Regions from separate parts of the Mycobacterium vicinigordonae genome, predicted to be linked through region 1. Evidence: predicted binding sites of a transcription regulator. Region 1 holds the regulator's gene; the other holds the start of a gene.
What was found. The regulator HspR, encoded in region 1, represses chaperone genes until heat shock. The targets are predictions, from matches to a motif close to ANNTGAGTNNNNNNNACTCANNT.
Positions count from the first base shown of each region.

Region 2: lon (endopeptidase La) is a predicted target of HspR. The motif match lies at 4,637-4,659, and genes of this name have one in related genera.

Region 1 is NZ_CP059165.1:801,317-808,389, forward strand. Features, by position in the region: gene H0P51_RS03390 (class I SAM-dependent methyltransferase) at 1-302, opposite strand, end outside; gene pip (prolyl aminopeptidase) at 359-1,333, shown strand; gene dnaK (molecular chaperone DnaK) at 1,590-3,458, shown strand; gene grpE (nucleotide exchange factor GrpE) at 3,455-4,087, shown strand; gene dnaJ (molecular chaperone DnaJ) at 4,127-5,299, shown strand; gene H0P51_RS03415 (heat shock protein transcriptional repressor HspR) at 5,299-5,673, shown strand; gene H0P51_RS03420 (PPE family protein) at 5,909-7,073, opposite strand, start outside.
Region 2 is NZ_CP059165.1:3,303,078-3,310,150, reverse strand. Features, by position in the region: gene H0P51_RS14920 (hydrogen peroxide-inducible genes activator) at 1-29, opposite strand, end outside; gene H0P51_RS14915 (peroxiredoxin) at 134-721, shown strand; gene H0P51_RS14910 (alkyl hydroperoxide reductase) at 740-1,276, shown strand; gene H0P51_RS14905 (alpha-amylase family protein) at 1,293-2,567, shown strand; gene H0P51_RS14900 (DUF1810 domain-containing protein) at 2,560-2,997, opposite strand; gene H0P51_RS14895 (alpha-hydroxy acid oxidase) at 3,031-4,263, shown strand; gene H0P51_RS14890 (hypothetical protein) at 4,260-4,490, opposite strand; gene lon (endopeptidase La) at 4,673-6,994, shown strand; gene H0P51_RS14880 (nitroreductase family deazaflavin-dependent oxidoreductase) at 7,014-7,073, shown strand, end outside.

The sequences.
Region 1 (7,073 bases):
TCGTGGATGCGAAATTTGCCGGTGGGGACTCGCTGCTGAGCCAACTCCACCATTCGGGGGCTCTGGTCGAAACCCATTACGTGGGCACCGCGCTTGGCCAACTCTTCGGCGTAGAGACCCGGCCCGCACGCCGCGTCTAAGACTGTTGCTCCGACGACGTCCCCGAGCAGGCGCAAACACGCGGGGCGATCGTAATGGGCGTTGAACAGGCCATGTTGCGCATGGTCGAGGAATTCGTCTGCGAAGACCTCGTACTGGGGTTGAGTCCCAACACGGCTGTGCACTGTCTCATTCTCAGGCACCGTGCCGGCCTTCCTAGCCTGCCGTGGATGTTTGAGGCTTCGATACCGTCGACGCCGTGGCCGACAACACACCGTTTTATCCCGAGGTCGAACCGTACAACACCGGAATGTTGCCGGTCGGGGAAGGCAACCGGCTCTATTGGGAGGAGTGCGGCAACCCGCATGGAGTTGCGGCGCTGGCGGTGCACGGCGGCCCGGGATCGGGGTGCGTACCTGGAATGCGGCGGCTCTTCGATCCGAACAAATATCGGATGGTGCTGTTCGATCAGCGGGGCTGCGGACGCAGTGCCCCGCACGCCAGTGATCCCGAGGTCGACTTGCGCACGAATACCACCGACCACCTGATCGCTGACATTGAGCTTCTTCGCCGCCACTTGGGGGTGCATAGCTGGGTGGTGGCCGGATGGTCGTGGGGCACCACGCTGGCGCTGGCCTACGCCGAGCAACACCCGGAGAGTGTGACGGCGTTGGTTCTGACCGCGGTCACGACGACCACAGCGCGTGAGGTGCAGTGGATCACTCGCGACGTCGGGAGATTGTTTCCCGCCGAGTGGGCTCGATTCCGTGACGCCGTGCCTGCAGCCGATCGGGCAGGCAGCCTCATCGAGGCCTACTCCCGCTTGCTGAACGACCCGAATCCGGCGGTTCGGGCGCAGGCTGCTCTGGACTGGTGCCAGTGGGAGGATTCTCACATCAACCTGGGGCCGCAGCCGCGTCCCCGGCTGGTCAACGCCGCCCCCGATTTCCGAATGTGCTTCGCGCGGTTGGTTACTCACTACTGGAGCCACGCCGCCTGGCGCGGCCCAACCGAGCTTCTCGACAATGTCACCAGGGTCGCGGACATTCCGGCGGTGCTGATCCACGGACGGCTCGACGTCAGCGGCCCGCCGGATGTCGCCTGGCACCTGCACCGGGCATGGCCGGCGTCCCGGCTCTATATCGTGGCCGGGATGGGCCACGAGTCCGGCGGCGCAATGGCCGCCCACGGGGTCGACGCGCTCAACCGGTTCGCCGCCCTCGGCGCGCCATGACAGAAGCCCCGAGCCCGAGGCGTTGGTGCTGCTCACTGGGGCATCCGACGGCCTGATCGAGACCCCGCCGACCGTTGCCGCCGCCCTTTGCCCGCCCCGGGAACAAACTTCACGGCCCTACCGTTAGCATGATCGACAAGTTGAGTGCACCAGACTCAGGTCTCGGTTGACAGCAAGGCGCAGCCGGAGCAGGCTTGAGCGGGGTTCACTCAGCATAGTGCAGTAAAGAAGCTCAAGATATTCAGGAGGAATCACTATGGCTCGTGCGGTCGGCATCGACCTCGGGACCACCAACTCCGTCGTTGCGGTTCTGGAAGGTGGCGAACCAGTAGTCGTCGCCAACTCCGAGGGCTCGCGGACGACGCCATCCGTCGTCGCGTTCGCGCGTAACGGCGAAGTGCTGGTTGGCCAGCCCGCCAAGAACCAGGCGGTCACCAACGTCGACCGCACCATCCGCTCAGTCAAGCGGCACATGGGCACCGACTGGTCGGTGGACATCGACGGAAAGCACTACACCGCGCCCGAGATCAGCGCCCGGGTACTGCAGAAACTGAAGCGGGACGCCGAGGCGTACCTGGGTGAAGACATCGCTGACGCGGTGATCACCGTGCCCGCATACTTCAACGACGCGCAGCGCCAAGCCACCAAGGATGCCGGCCAGATCGCCGGCCTCAACGTGCTGCGCATCGTCAACGAGCCGACCGCGGCCGCGCTGGCCTACGGCCTGGACAAGGGCGAAAAGGAACAGACCATCCTGGTCTTCGACCTCGGCGGCGGCACTTTCGACGTGTCGTTGCTCGAGATCGGCGAAGGCGTGGTCGAGGTTCGCGCCACCAGCGGTGACAACCACCTCGGCGGCGACGACTGGGACCAGCGCGTCGTGGACTGGCTGGTGGAGAAGTTCAAGGGCACCAGCGGCATCGACCTGACCAAGGACAAGATGGCCATGCAGCGGCTGCGTGAAGCCGCCGAGAAGGCCAAGATCGAACTTTCGAGCTCGCAGAGCACCTCGATCAACCTGCCCTACATCACCGTCGACGCCGACAAGAACCCGTTGTTCCTCGACGAGCAGCTGACGCGCGCCGAGTTCCAGCGCATCACGCAGGACCTGCTAGACCGCACCCGCAAGCCATTCCAGTCGGTTATCGCCGACGCCGGTATCTCGGTGAGCGACATCGACCACGTGGTGCTGGTCGGCGGCTCGACCCGCATGCCCGCGGTCACCGAGCTGGTCAAGGAGATGACCGGCGGCAAAGAGCCCAATAAGGGCGTCAACCCCGACGAGGTCGTCGCGGTGGGCGCCGCGCTGCAGGCTGGCGTGCTCAAGGGCGAAGTGAAAGACGTTCTGCTGCTTGACGTTACGCCGCTAAGCCTGGGTATTGAGACCAAGGGCGGCGTGATGACCAAGCTCATCGAGCGCAACACCACGATCCCCACCAAGCGGTCGGAGACCTTCACTACCGCCGACGACAACCAGCCGTCGGTGCAGATCCAGGTCTATCAGGGTGAGCGTGAGATGGCCTCGGCCAACAAGCTGCTCGGCAGCTTCGAGCTGACCGGTATCGCCCCGGCCCCGCGCGGGGTTCCTCAGATCGAGGTGACGTTCGATATCGACGCCAACGGCATCGTGCACGTGACGGCCAAGGACAAGGGCACTGGCAAGGAGAACACGATCCGCATCCAGGAGGGCTCCGGCATCTCCAAGGAAGAGATCGACCGGATGATCAAGGAAGCCGAGGCGCACGCGGATGAAGACCGCAAGCGTCGCGAGGAAGCCGATGTTCGCAACCAGGCCGAGACGCTGGTCTACCAGACGGAGAAATTCGTCAAGGAACAGCGTGAGGCCGAGGGCGGCTCTAAGGTTCCCGAGGAGACGCTGAGCAAGGTGGAATCCGCTGTAACAGAAGCCAAGACGGCTCTGGGCGGCGACGACATCGGCGCGATCAAGGCGGCCATGGAGAAGCTCGGCCAGGAGTCGCAGGCGCTTGGCCAGGCGATCTACGAGGCCGCTCAGGCCGAGGGCGCCGCGGCAGGCGGCCAGGCTGGTGGCGGCTTTGACCAAGCCGGCTCGGCCGACGACGTCGTGGACGCGGAGGTGGTTGACGACGACCGGGAGTCCAAGTGACCGACGGGAATCAGCAACAGGAACCGGTAACGGTCACCGACAAGCGGCGGATCGACCCCGAGACTGGTGAAGTGCGGCACGACCTCCCCGGCGCTGGACCTGGTTCAGCGCTGGGCGGGCCGTCCGCCGGCGAATCGCCGGAAGAGGCAGGCAAGGCCGCTGAATTGCTCGGCGACCTGCAACGCGTGCAAGCCGACTTCGCCAACTACCGCAAGCGGGCGCTGCGCGACCAGCAGGTGGCGGCCGACCGGGCCAAGGCCAGCGTCGTCAGCCAATTGCTGGGCGTGCTCGACGATCTCGACCGCGCACGCAAGCACGGCGATCTGGAGTCGGGACCGATGAAATCGGTCGCGGACAAGCTGACGAACGTGCTGACCGGGCTCGGGCTGACGGCATTCGGCGTCGAGGGCGAGGATTTCGACCCCGCACTGCACGAAGCCGTGCAGCACGAAGGTGACGGTGGGCCGGGCTCCAAGCCCGTGATCGGCACCGTCATGCGGCAGGGCTACCAGCTCGGTGAGCAGGTCCTGCGGCACGCCATGGTCGGAGTGGTCGACACGGTAGCGGGCGAGGCGAACAAAACCGGTTCCCGCGACACGAGTGATAACGCCGACGACTCCGGTGACTAACACACACAATCAACGAGAGAGCTGAGGAGGTGACGCGAAATGGCCCAGCGTGAGTGGGTCGAGAAGGACTTCTACAAGGAGCTCGGCGTCTCCTCTGATGCCAGCGCCAAAGAGATCAAGACGGCCTACCGCAAGCTTGCCTCCGATCTGCACCCGGACAAGAACCCCGCCGGAGCCGACCGGTTCAAGGCGGTGTCCGAGGCGTACAGCGTCTTGTCCGATGAAGCCAAGCGCAAGGAGTACGACGAAACCCGCCGGCTGTTCGCCGGCGGTGGTTTCGGGGGTGGTCGCCGCTTCGACACGGGTGGCTTCGGTGGCTTCGCTGGTGGCGGCGACGGCGCCGAGTTCAACCTCAACGACTTGTTCGAGGCCGCAGGTCGATCCGGCGGCGCCAACATCGGCGACCTGTTCGGTGGCTTGTTCGGGCGCGGCGGCAGTCCGCGACCCAGCCGGCCCCGCCGCGGCAACGACCTGGAGACCGAGACAGAACTGGATTTCGTCGAGGCCGCCAAGGGCGTCGCGATGCCGCTGCGGCTGACCAGCCCGGCCCCGTGCACCAACTGTCATGGCAGCGGCGCACGTCCGGGCACCAGCCCCAAGGTGTGCCCCAACTGCAACGGCGCCGGCGTAATCAACCGCAACCAGGGCGCGTTCGGCTTCTCCGAACCCTGCACCGAGTGCCGCGGCAGCGGCTCGATCATCGAACATCCCTGCGAGGAGTGCAAAGGCACCGGCGTCACCACCCGCACCCGCACGATCAACGTGCGGATCCCGCCGGGTGTCGAGGACGGGCAGCGGATCAGGCTTGCCGGCCAAGGCGAAGCCGGGTTGCGGGGGGCGCCGTCGGGGGATTTGTACGTCACGGTTCATGTCCGGCCGGACAAGGTGTTCGGCCGTGACGGCGACGACCTGACCGTCACCGTGCCAGTCAGCTTCACCGAATTGGCTTTGGGCTCAACGCTTTCGGTGCCTACCTTGGACGGCAAGGTCGGTGTCCGGGTACCCAAGGGCACGGCCGATGGCCGCATCCTGCGGGTGCGTGGACGCGGGGTCCCCAAGCGCAGCGGCGGTGCCGGCGACCTGTTGGTGACCGTCAAGGTGGCCGTTCCGCCGAACGTGGAAGGCCCTGCGCAGGAGGCGCTCGAAGCCTATGCCGCGGCCGAGCGGTCCAGCGGGTTCGACCCGCGTGCAGGTTGGGCAGGTAACCGCTGATGGCTTCGAATAAAGAGGGATCGCGAACGTTTCTGATCTCGGTGGCCGCCGAGCTGGCCGGTATGCATGCGCAGACCCTGCGCACCTACGACCGGCTGGGCCTGGTCCGCCCGCAGCGCACCGCCGGTGGCGGGCGGCGGTACTCCGAGCATGACGTGGACCTGCTGCGCGAGGTGCAGCGCCTGTCGCAGGACGAAGGCGTGAATCTGGCTGGGATCAAACGGATTATCGAGCTGACCAATCACGTCGAAGCACTGCAGTCGCGGCTCAAGGAGTTGTCCGAAGAGCTGGCGACGTTGCGGGCCAGTCAGCGTCGGGAGCTTGCGGTGGTGCCGAAGAACACCGCCCTCGTCGTCTGGCAACCGCGCCGGTGAGCGGAGCCCGCGTAGCGGGCGAGCGAGCGGCGCCATGGGTGGAGGTCGGTGAGCGGAGCCCGCGTAGCGGGCGAGCGAGCGGCGCCATGGGTGGAGGTCGGTGAGCGGAGCCCGCGTAGCGGGCGAGCGAGCGGCGCCATGGGTGGAGGTCGGTGAGCGGAGCCCGCGTAGCGGGCGAGCGAGCGGCGCCATGGGTGGAGGTCGGTGAGCGGAGCCCGCGTAGCGGGTGAGCGAGCTAAATGATGTTGTTGAAGAATCCGGACAGGTCGCGGCCGAAGTTTAACCCACCGGATACGAACGCCTGGGTCATCATGTTGAGCATAGTCGTGTTGAAGAAGCCCGATATGAAGTTGCCCATGTTCGCCCAGCCGGATTCGAGCGTGCCGCTATTCTGCAAACCCGAAAGGTTCGGGCCCGCACCGTTGAACGCGCCGGAGATCTGTTTGAACGCGTTGCCAATGCCTGAGACTGCGCCGTTGGCAGAGTTGAAGAAGCCCGACGCGCCGCCCGCCCCGGAGTTGAAGAAGCCCGAAGACGGGTCGGTGCCGAAGTTGAAGAACCCGGGCGTTTGTTGCCAATCGAAGCCGAAGGTGAAGGGTCCCACTGTTCCGTTGTCGGCAAAGTTGATCGGGTACGAGATGTTGAAGCTCAACGGCGTCTCTGGGTTGATCACCGACGGATTGAGTGTAAAGGGACCCAAGGTCTCGGTACTGATGGGAATTGGGGGGGATGTCCCGGACAGCACACATCCCACGAACGGGATGTAGATGATGCAGACGGTGACTTCTAGGCTGATCGGGATCTGGAACTGCGAGATGGTGAACATGTCTTGGGTGACGGCGTTGATCGTTCCGGTGATCGGGATGTCGATGTCACCGACAATGCTGTAATCCCAGGGGATCGCCGGGATGGTGCTCTGGTACTGCAAATGTGCCAAGCCCTGGTAGTCGCCCCGCCAGAAGAACCCGTTGCTGTAGTTGCCGCCGTTGAACGCACCGGTGTTGAAATTGCCGTAGTTGGCGACGCCGGTGTTGGAGTTGCCTGAGTTGAGGTAGCCGGTGTTGTAACTGCCCGTGTTGAAGTCGCCGGAGTTGTAACTTCCAGGGTTGAAGCTGCCGGTGTTGGTGTTGCCGGAGTTGAACAATCCGGTGTTGTAGTTGCCCGCGTTGCCGATTCCGGTGTTGACCTGGCCGGTGTTGAAGAAGCCGGTGTTGACCAGGCCGGCGTTGCCGATGCCAGTGTTGAAGCTGCCGGAGTTACCGATGCCCCAGTTGCCGTCGCCGGAGTTGAAGAAGCCGACGTTGTTGGTGCCGGAGTTGAACAGTCCGATGTTGCCGCTGCCGGAGTTGAACCCGCCAAATCCGGTCTGCGCGTTGCCGACCAGTCCGATCCCGATGTTG
Region 2 (7,073 bases), 2.5 Mb from region 1:
AGGGTGGGCTGAAAACTCTTATCGGTCATACCTATCAATATAGTGCTATATATCACCTTTACTTCAGGTCGCGCGTTGGGCAACATGGGTAGTGGCCGACCTAATCTTGATTCAATCCAAATAAGGAGCTCTCATGTCCCTGCTGACCATCGGCGACCAGTTTCCCTCCTACCAGCTGACCGCGCTGATCGGCGGAGACCTGTCCAAGGTCGACGCGCAGCAGCCCGGCGACTACTTCACCACCGTCACCAGCGACGACCACCCGGGTAAGTGGCGTGTGATCTTCTTCTGGCCCAAGGACTTCACGTTCGTGTGCCCCACCGAGATTGCGGCGTTCGGCAAGCTGAACGACGAGTTCGCCGACCGCGACGCCCAGGTGCTCGGCGTATCGGTCGACAGCGAGTTCGTTCACTTCCAGTGGCGCGCACAGCACGACGACCTCAAGAAGCTGCCGTTCCCGATGCTCTCGGACATCAAGCGGGAACTCGTCACGGCCACCGGCGCCCTGAACGCCGACGGGGTCGCGGACCGGGTGACGTTCATCGTCGATCCCAACAACGAGATCCAGTTCGTCTCGGTGACTGCCGGCTCCGTCGGCCGCAACGTCGACGAGGTGCTGCGAGTGCTCGACGCACTGCAGTCCGACGAACTGTGTGCCTGCAACTGGCGCAAGGGCGACCCGACGCTGGACGCCGGTGAACTGCTGAAGGCCTCGGCCTGACGCCCGAACGGAGACATGATGAGTATCGAGAACCTCAAGGCGGCCCTGCCGGACTACGCCAAGGACCTCAAACTGAACCTCGGTTCGATCGCTCGCAGCACGGTGCTCGACGACGAGCGGTTGTGGGGCACGCTGCTGGCCAGCGCCGCAGCGACGCGAAATGCCCGGGTACTGGCGGAGATCGGCGCCGAGGCCGCGGACAACCTGTCGGCGGACGCCTATCAGGCCGCCTTGGGGGCTGCCTCGATCATGGGCATGAATAACGTCTTCTATCGGGGACGCGGTTTCCTCGACGGGCAATACGACGACCTGCGCCCGGGGCTGCGGATGAACATCATTGGCAACCCCGGCGTAGCCAAGGCGAATTTCGAGCTGTGGTCGTTCGCAGTGTCCTCGATCAACGGCTGCTCGCACTGCGTGGTTGCCCACGAGCACACCCTGCGGGAGGTGGGAGTGAGCCGCGAAGAGGTGCTGGAGGCGCTGAAGGTGGCGGCGATCGTCGCCGGTGTTGCGCAGGCGATCGTGGCCGCGGAGACCCTGGCGGCGGTCGGCTGACCGTAGTGTCGTAGACATGCCATCCTGGACCGAGCACGCGATCTGGTGGCAGGTCTACCCGCTCGGCTTCGTCGGCGCGTTTCCCGCCAGCCGGCCGCCGGACCCGGATCAACACCGGCTTCGGCGGCTGGCCGGCTGGCTGGACCACGCCATCGAACTGGGCGCCTCAGGTATGGCACTGGGCCCGATATTCGCCTCGCGCACACACGGTTACGACACCACCGATCACCTCCGAATCGACCCGCGCCTCGGTGACGACGCCGACTTCGACCATCTCGTCGGCGAGGCGCACCGCCGGGGTTTGCGGGTGCTGCTCGACGGCGTATTCAACCACGTCGGTGTCGACTTTCCCCGCTACCGGGATCCCGCGTCGCGGGACTGGTTCAGCGGCGACACCTTCGAGGGTCATGAGGGTCTGATCGGTCTCAACCATGACCACCCCGAGGTCGCCGACTACGTAGTCGATGTCATGAAGCATTGGCTAGGGCGGGGCGCCGACGGATGGCGCCTGGACGCGGCTTACACAGTGCCGCAACGGTTCTGGGCCGATGTGCTGCCCAGGGTCCGGGCCAGCTTCGCCGACGCCTGGTTTGTCGGCGAGCTCATCCACGGCGACTACGCCGCGGTGGTCAAGGCGGCGCGATTCGACTCGGCCACCCAGTACGAATTGTGGAAGGCCATCTGGAGCAGTCTCAACGACGGCAACTTCTTCGAGCTGGACCACGCGCTGGCACGCCACAACACCTTCCAGGAGACGTTCGCGCCGCTGACGTTCATCGGCAACCACGACGTCACCCGGATCGCGAGCAGGCTGCAACGTCCCGAACACCTGCCGCACGCACTGGTGATCCTGCTGACAGTGGGCGGTATCCCCAGCATCTACGCCGGCGACGAGTTCGGCTTCCGTGGCGTCAAAGAGGAGCGCTTCGGCGGCGACGACGCCGTACGACCCGAGTTCGGCACTCCCCCTATTCAACTCGACGAATCCGGCGCCCAGGCCTGGGAGCTGCACCGATACCTGATCGGGCTGCGCCGCCGCCACCCCTGGCTGCACTCGGCGAGCACCAGCGCGCTACGACTGGACAACCGGCACTACGTGTACCGCGTCCAGCGCGGTGACGACTCGCTACTGGTTGCACTCAACATCGATGACCGTGCGCTGCACTTGACCCTGCCGGACCTCGGCATGCCGCAGGCGCGGTTGATCGCCGGATCGACGGCACCCGCCGAACAGGTGGTCGGCGAGGTGACGATCGAAGGCCACGGTTGGCGGATCCTGCAACCTAACTGACCTTCAGCCGCTGCAGCGTCAGCTGGTCCTGATCTCCGTTGAAGTATTTGTCCAGCAACGCTACGAAGTCTTGATTGGCATCATCGGCCTGTGCGAACAGGGTCATCGACGACCGCAGCTTGAGATCGTCGGGCGAGCCGAAGATCTGCCCGGCCGAGCGTCCCTGGACCTCATTGACCAGCGCTACGCACTCGTGCAGCCGCGGTCCCAGCACGGGGTGTGCCAGATAGGCACTGGCCTCCTGAAGCGAGGCGATGCCGTACCGCTCGGCGGTCGGGCTGCGGCCCAGCCCGCGTAACTGGGGGAACACGAACCACATCCAGTGACTGCGTTTCCGTCCGGCGCGCAGTTCGGCGGTCACGTTGGCATAGACCCGGTCCTGCGCGTCTACGAACCGCTTTAAGTTGTAGGGGTCGGTTGCGGAGTCCATCACACCACCGTCGCACACTGCTTAGATGAGCTGATGGCGGTCCAACGACGGGTGCCCAGAGTCCGCGACCTGGCGCCCCTGCTGCAGTTCAAACGGCCTGAGTTCAACCGCACCAAACGCCGCCTGGATGCCGCGTTGACCATCGAGGACCTGCGGCGAATCGCCAAGAGGCGCACTCCTAAGGCAGCGTTCGACTACACCGACGGCGCCGCCGAGGACGAGCTGTCCATCGCACGTGCCCGTCAAGCCTTCCGCGACATCGAGTTTCATCCGACGATCCTGCGCGATGTCAGCGCGGTGACCGCCGGATGGGATGTGCTGGGCCAGCCGGTGGTGTTGCCGTTCGGCATCGCGCCGACCGGTTTCACCCGCCTGATGCACACCGAAGGCGAGATCGCCGGAGCAAGGGCCGCGGCCGCCGCGGGCATCCCGTTCTCCATGTCCACCCTGGCCACCGCTTCCATCGAAGACGTGGCGAGCGCTGTCCCGCAGGCTCGCAAGTGGTTTCAGCTATACATGTGGAAGGACCGCGAACGCTCGATGCAGTTGGTGCGGCGCGCAGCCGACGCCGGATTCGACACCATCCTGGTCACCGTCGACGTCCCGGTGTCGGGAGCTCGCTTTCGCGACCTGCGCAATGGTATGGCCATCCCGCCGGCGCTGACTCTGCGTACGGTTCTCGACGCGATACCGCATCCGCACTGGTGGCTCGACCTGTTGACCACCGAGCCGTTGGCCTTTGCATCGCTGGACCGTTGGCCGGGCACAGTGGGCGAATACCTCAACACCATGTTCGACGCCAGCGTCACCTTCGACGACTTGACCTGGATCAAGCAACAGTGGCCGGGCAAGTTCGTCGTCAAGGGCATTCAGACCGTCGAGGACGCGCGCGCGGTGGTCGACCGTGGTGTCGACGGGATCGTGTTGTCCAATCACGGTGGCCGCCAACTCGATCGAGCGCCGGTTCCGTTCCATTTGCTGCCGTCGGTGGCACGGGAATTGGGCAAGGACACCGAAATCCTGGTGGATACCGGCATCATGTCCGGCGCCGACATCGTGGCGGCAGTCGCGCTCGGCGCGCGCTGCACGCTGATCGGGCGGGCTTACCTATATGGGTTGATGGCCGGCGGCGAAGCGGGCGTTACCCGCGCCATCGAGATCCTGGAAAGCGGCATATACCGGACTATGGCGTTGTTGGGCGTGACCTGCCTCGAGGAGCTATCGCCCAAACACGTGACCCAACTGCGGCGGCTGGGGCCCCTCTAGTGCTGCTGACCCTGGTTGACGCGGCTGGCCGCCAGGCCCGACCCGATTCCGCGATCGAATTCTGTGGTCAGGCCGGGCCGCTTTCCACTGGGGACGGTCGTGCAGTCGCAGCCAAGACCGCCGAAAGGGTTGGGATGGGGCTCGGAGGGCTCGGCTGATGCTGGCACCACGCCGAGCGCGAACGAACTCAGTACACCGATGACGGCGACGGTCATCCTAGTGATCACGTGCGGGCGTCCCTTCGCTGTCGGTGTTCCGGTAGATGCGCCCGTCCAGTGTACGTTCAACTTTCGTTCATCTAACGTTTCCTAACAATTTTCATGTGCGCGTCGCGGTATTGAGCGGTGCCCGGGAACAAACTGCCCGGGGCCTGGGTTGAGTCGGGCAGACTTAACTTTGGGAGGAATTGATGGCTGAGGCCAAATCAGTGCCGGTTTTGTTCGTGACGGACCCGATCGTGCTGCCCGGGATGGTGGTGCCGATCGCACTCGACGACGCCGCACGCACCGCAGTCGACGCTGCTCAGGGCAGTGAATCTCGGGAGCTACTGATCGCACCGCGGTTGGACGACCGCTACCCCACACACGGTGTGGTGGCAAAGATCCTGCAGGTGGGGCGCATCCCCGGCGGCGGCGGGATCGCCGCCGTGGTGCGGGGCGAACGGCGCGCGCACATCGGTGCCGGCGTCACGGGATCGGGCACCGCGCTATGGGTCGAGGTGGCCGAGATCCCCGACGCCGAGGTGACCGACGAGGTCAAGGGATTGGCCGCCGAGTACAAGAAATTGCTGCTGGCGATGCTGCAGCGGCGTGACGCCTGGCAGATCATCGACTATGTCAACAGCCTGACCGACCCGTCGGCGCTGGCCGACACATCGGGCTACGCGTCGTACCTGTCCAACGTGCAGAAGCGTCAGTTACTGGAAACGGTGGATGTGGCAGAGCGGCTGCGCGTCCTGATCGACTGGACGGGCGAGCACCTGGCCGAGGTCGAGGTCAACGACAAGATCGCCGAGGATGTGCGCGACGGCATGGAGAAGACGCAGAAGGAGTTCCTGTTACGCCAGCAACTGGCCGCCATCCGCAAAGAGCTCGGCGAGGGTGAGCCGGACGGGTCGGAGGACTACCGCTCCCGGGTGGAGGCGGCTGACCTGCCGGAAAAGGTGCGTGACGCCGCGCTGCGCGAGGTCGCCAAGCTGGAACGCGCCAGCGACCAGAGCCCGGAGAGCGGTTGGATCCGCACCTGGCTGGACACCGTGCTGGACCTGCCGTGGAACGTGCGGACCGAGGACTCCACCGACCTGGCGGCGGCGCGGCAAATCTTGGATGCCGACCACCACGGACTGGACGACGTCAAAGACCGCATCGTGGAATACCTCGCGGTGCGCACCCGCCGGGCGCAGCGCGGTCTGCAGGTGGTCGGCGGCCGCGGGTCGGGTGCCGTGATGGCGCTGGCCGGCCCGCCTGGCGTCGGCAAGACGTCACTGGGCGAGAGCGTGGCCCGGGCGCTTGGCCGCAAGTTCGTGCGCGTCGCCTTGGGCGGAGTGCGCGACGAGGCCGAGATCCGCGGGCACCGGCGTACCTACGTCGGTGCGCTGCCGGGCCGCATCGTGCGTGCCATTGGTGAGGCGGGAACGATGAATCCCGTGGTGCTGCTTGATGAAATCGACAAGGTCGGTTCCGACTATCGCGGCGATCCGAGTGCTGCACTGCTGGAAGTCCTGGACCCGGCCCAAAACCACACCTTCCGCGACCACTACCTGGACCTGGATCTGGACCTGTCCGACGTGGTGTTCCTGGCCACCGCCAACGTGATCGAGAACATCCCGTCGGCGCTCCTGGACCGGATGGAGCTGGTCCAGATCGACGGCTACACCGAAGACGACAAGGTCGCCATTGCGCGGGATTATCTGCTGCCTCGGCAGCGGGACCGGGCGGCGCTGACCGACGACGAGGTCACCGTCACCGACACCGCGCTGCGCAAGATCGCGGCCGACTACACCCGTGAGCCCGGGGTGCGACAGTTCGAGCGGCTGCTGGCCAAGACACTGCGCAAGATCACCACCAAGCTCGCCAGCGATTCCGGGCCGGTTACGGTCGACGAGCCTGATCTGGTCGGCTACCTGGGCCGACCGCGCTTCACGCCGGAGTCGGCCGAACGCACCGCGGTGCCGGGTGTGGCCACCGGGCTGGCCGTCACCGGCCTGGGTGGCGACGTGCTCTACATCGAGGCAGGTTCTACCGAGGGTGAGGCCGGTTTGCAGCTCACCGGCCAACTCGGCGACGTGATGAAGGAATCCGCTCAGATCGCGCTTTCCTACGTCCGCTCGCACGCCGACGCGCTCGGCCTTGACCCCAAGGCCCTGGACCGGCGTATCCACGTCCACGTGCCCGCCGGCGCGGTGCCCAAAGACGGCCCGTCCGCGGGGGTGACGATGGTGACGGCGCTGGTCTCAATGGCGACGGGGCGGCAGGTCCGCTCCGACGTGGGCATGACCGGTGAGGTTACGTTGAACGGTCGCGTGCTGCCGATCGGTGGCGTCAAGCAGAAGCTGTTGGCGGCGCAACGTGCCGGCCTGTCAACGGTTTTCATTCCGGCCCGCAACGAGCCGGATCTGGACGACGTGCCCGCGGAAGTTCTCGCGTCACTGACCGTGCTGCCGATGACGGACGTGGCCGAAATTGTCGCGCAAGCCCTGGAATTCGAGGTGAGCGCGGCCTCCGCTGCCTGATCCTGGCAGAATCGCGGGCATGGCTCAGGATCTGAAACGGCAGTTCGTGCATCGCGTGCAACGGTTCGTGGTCAATCCG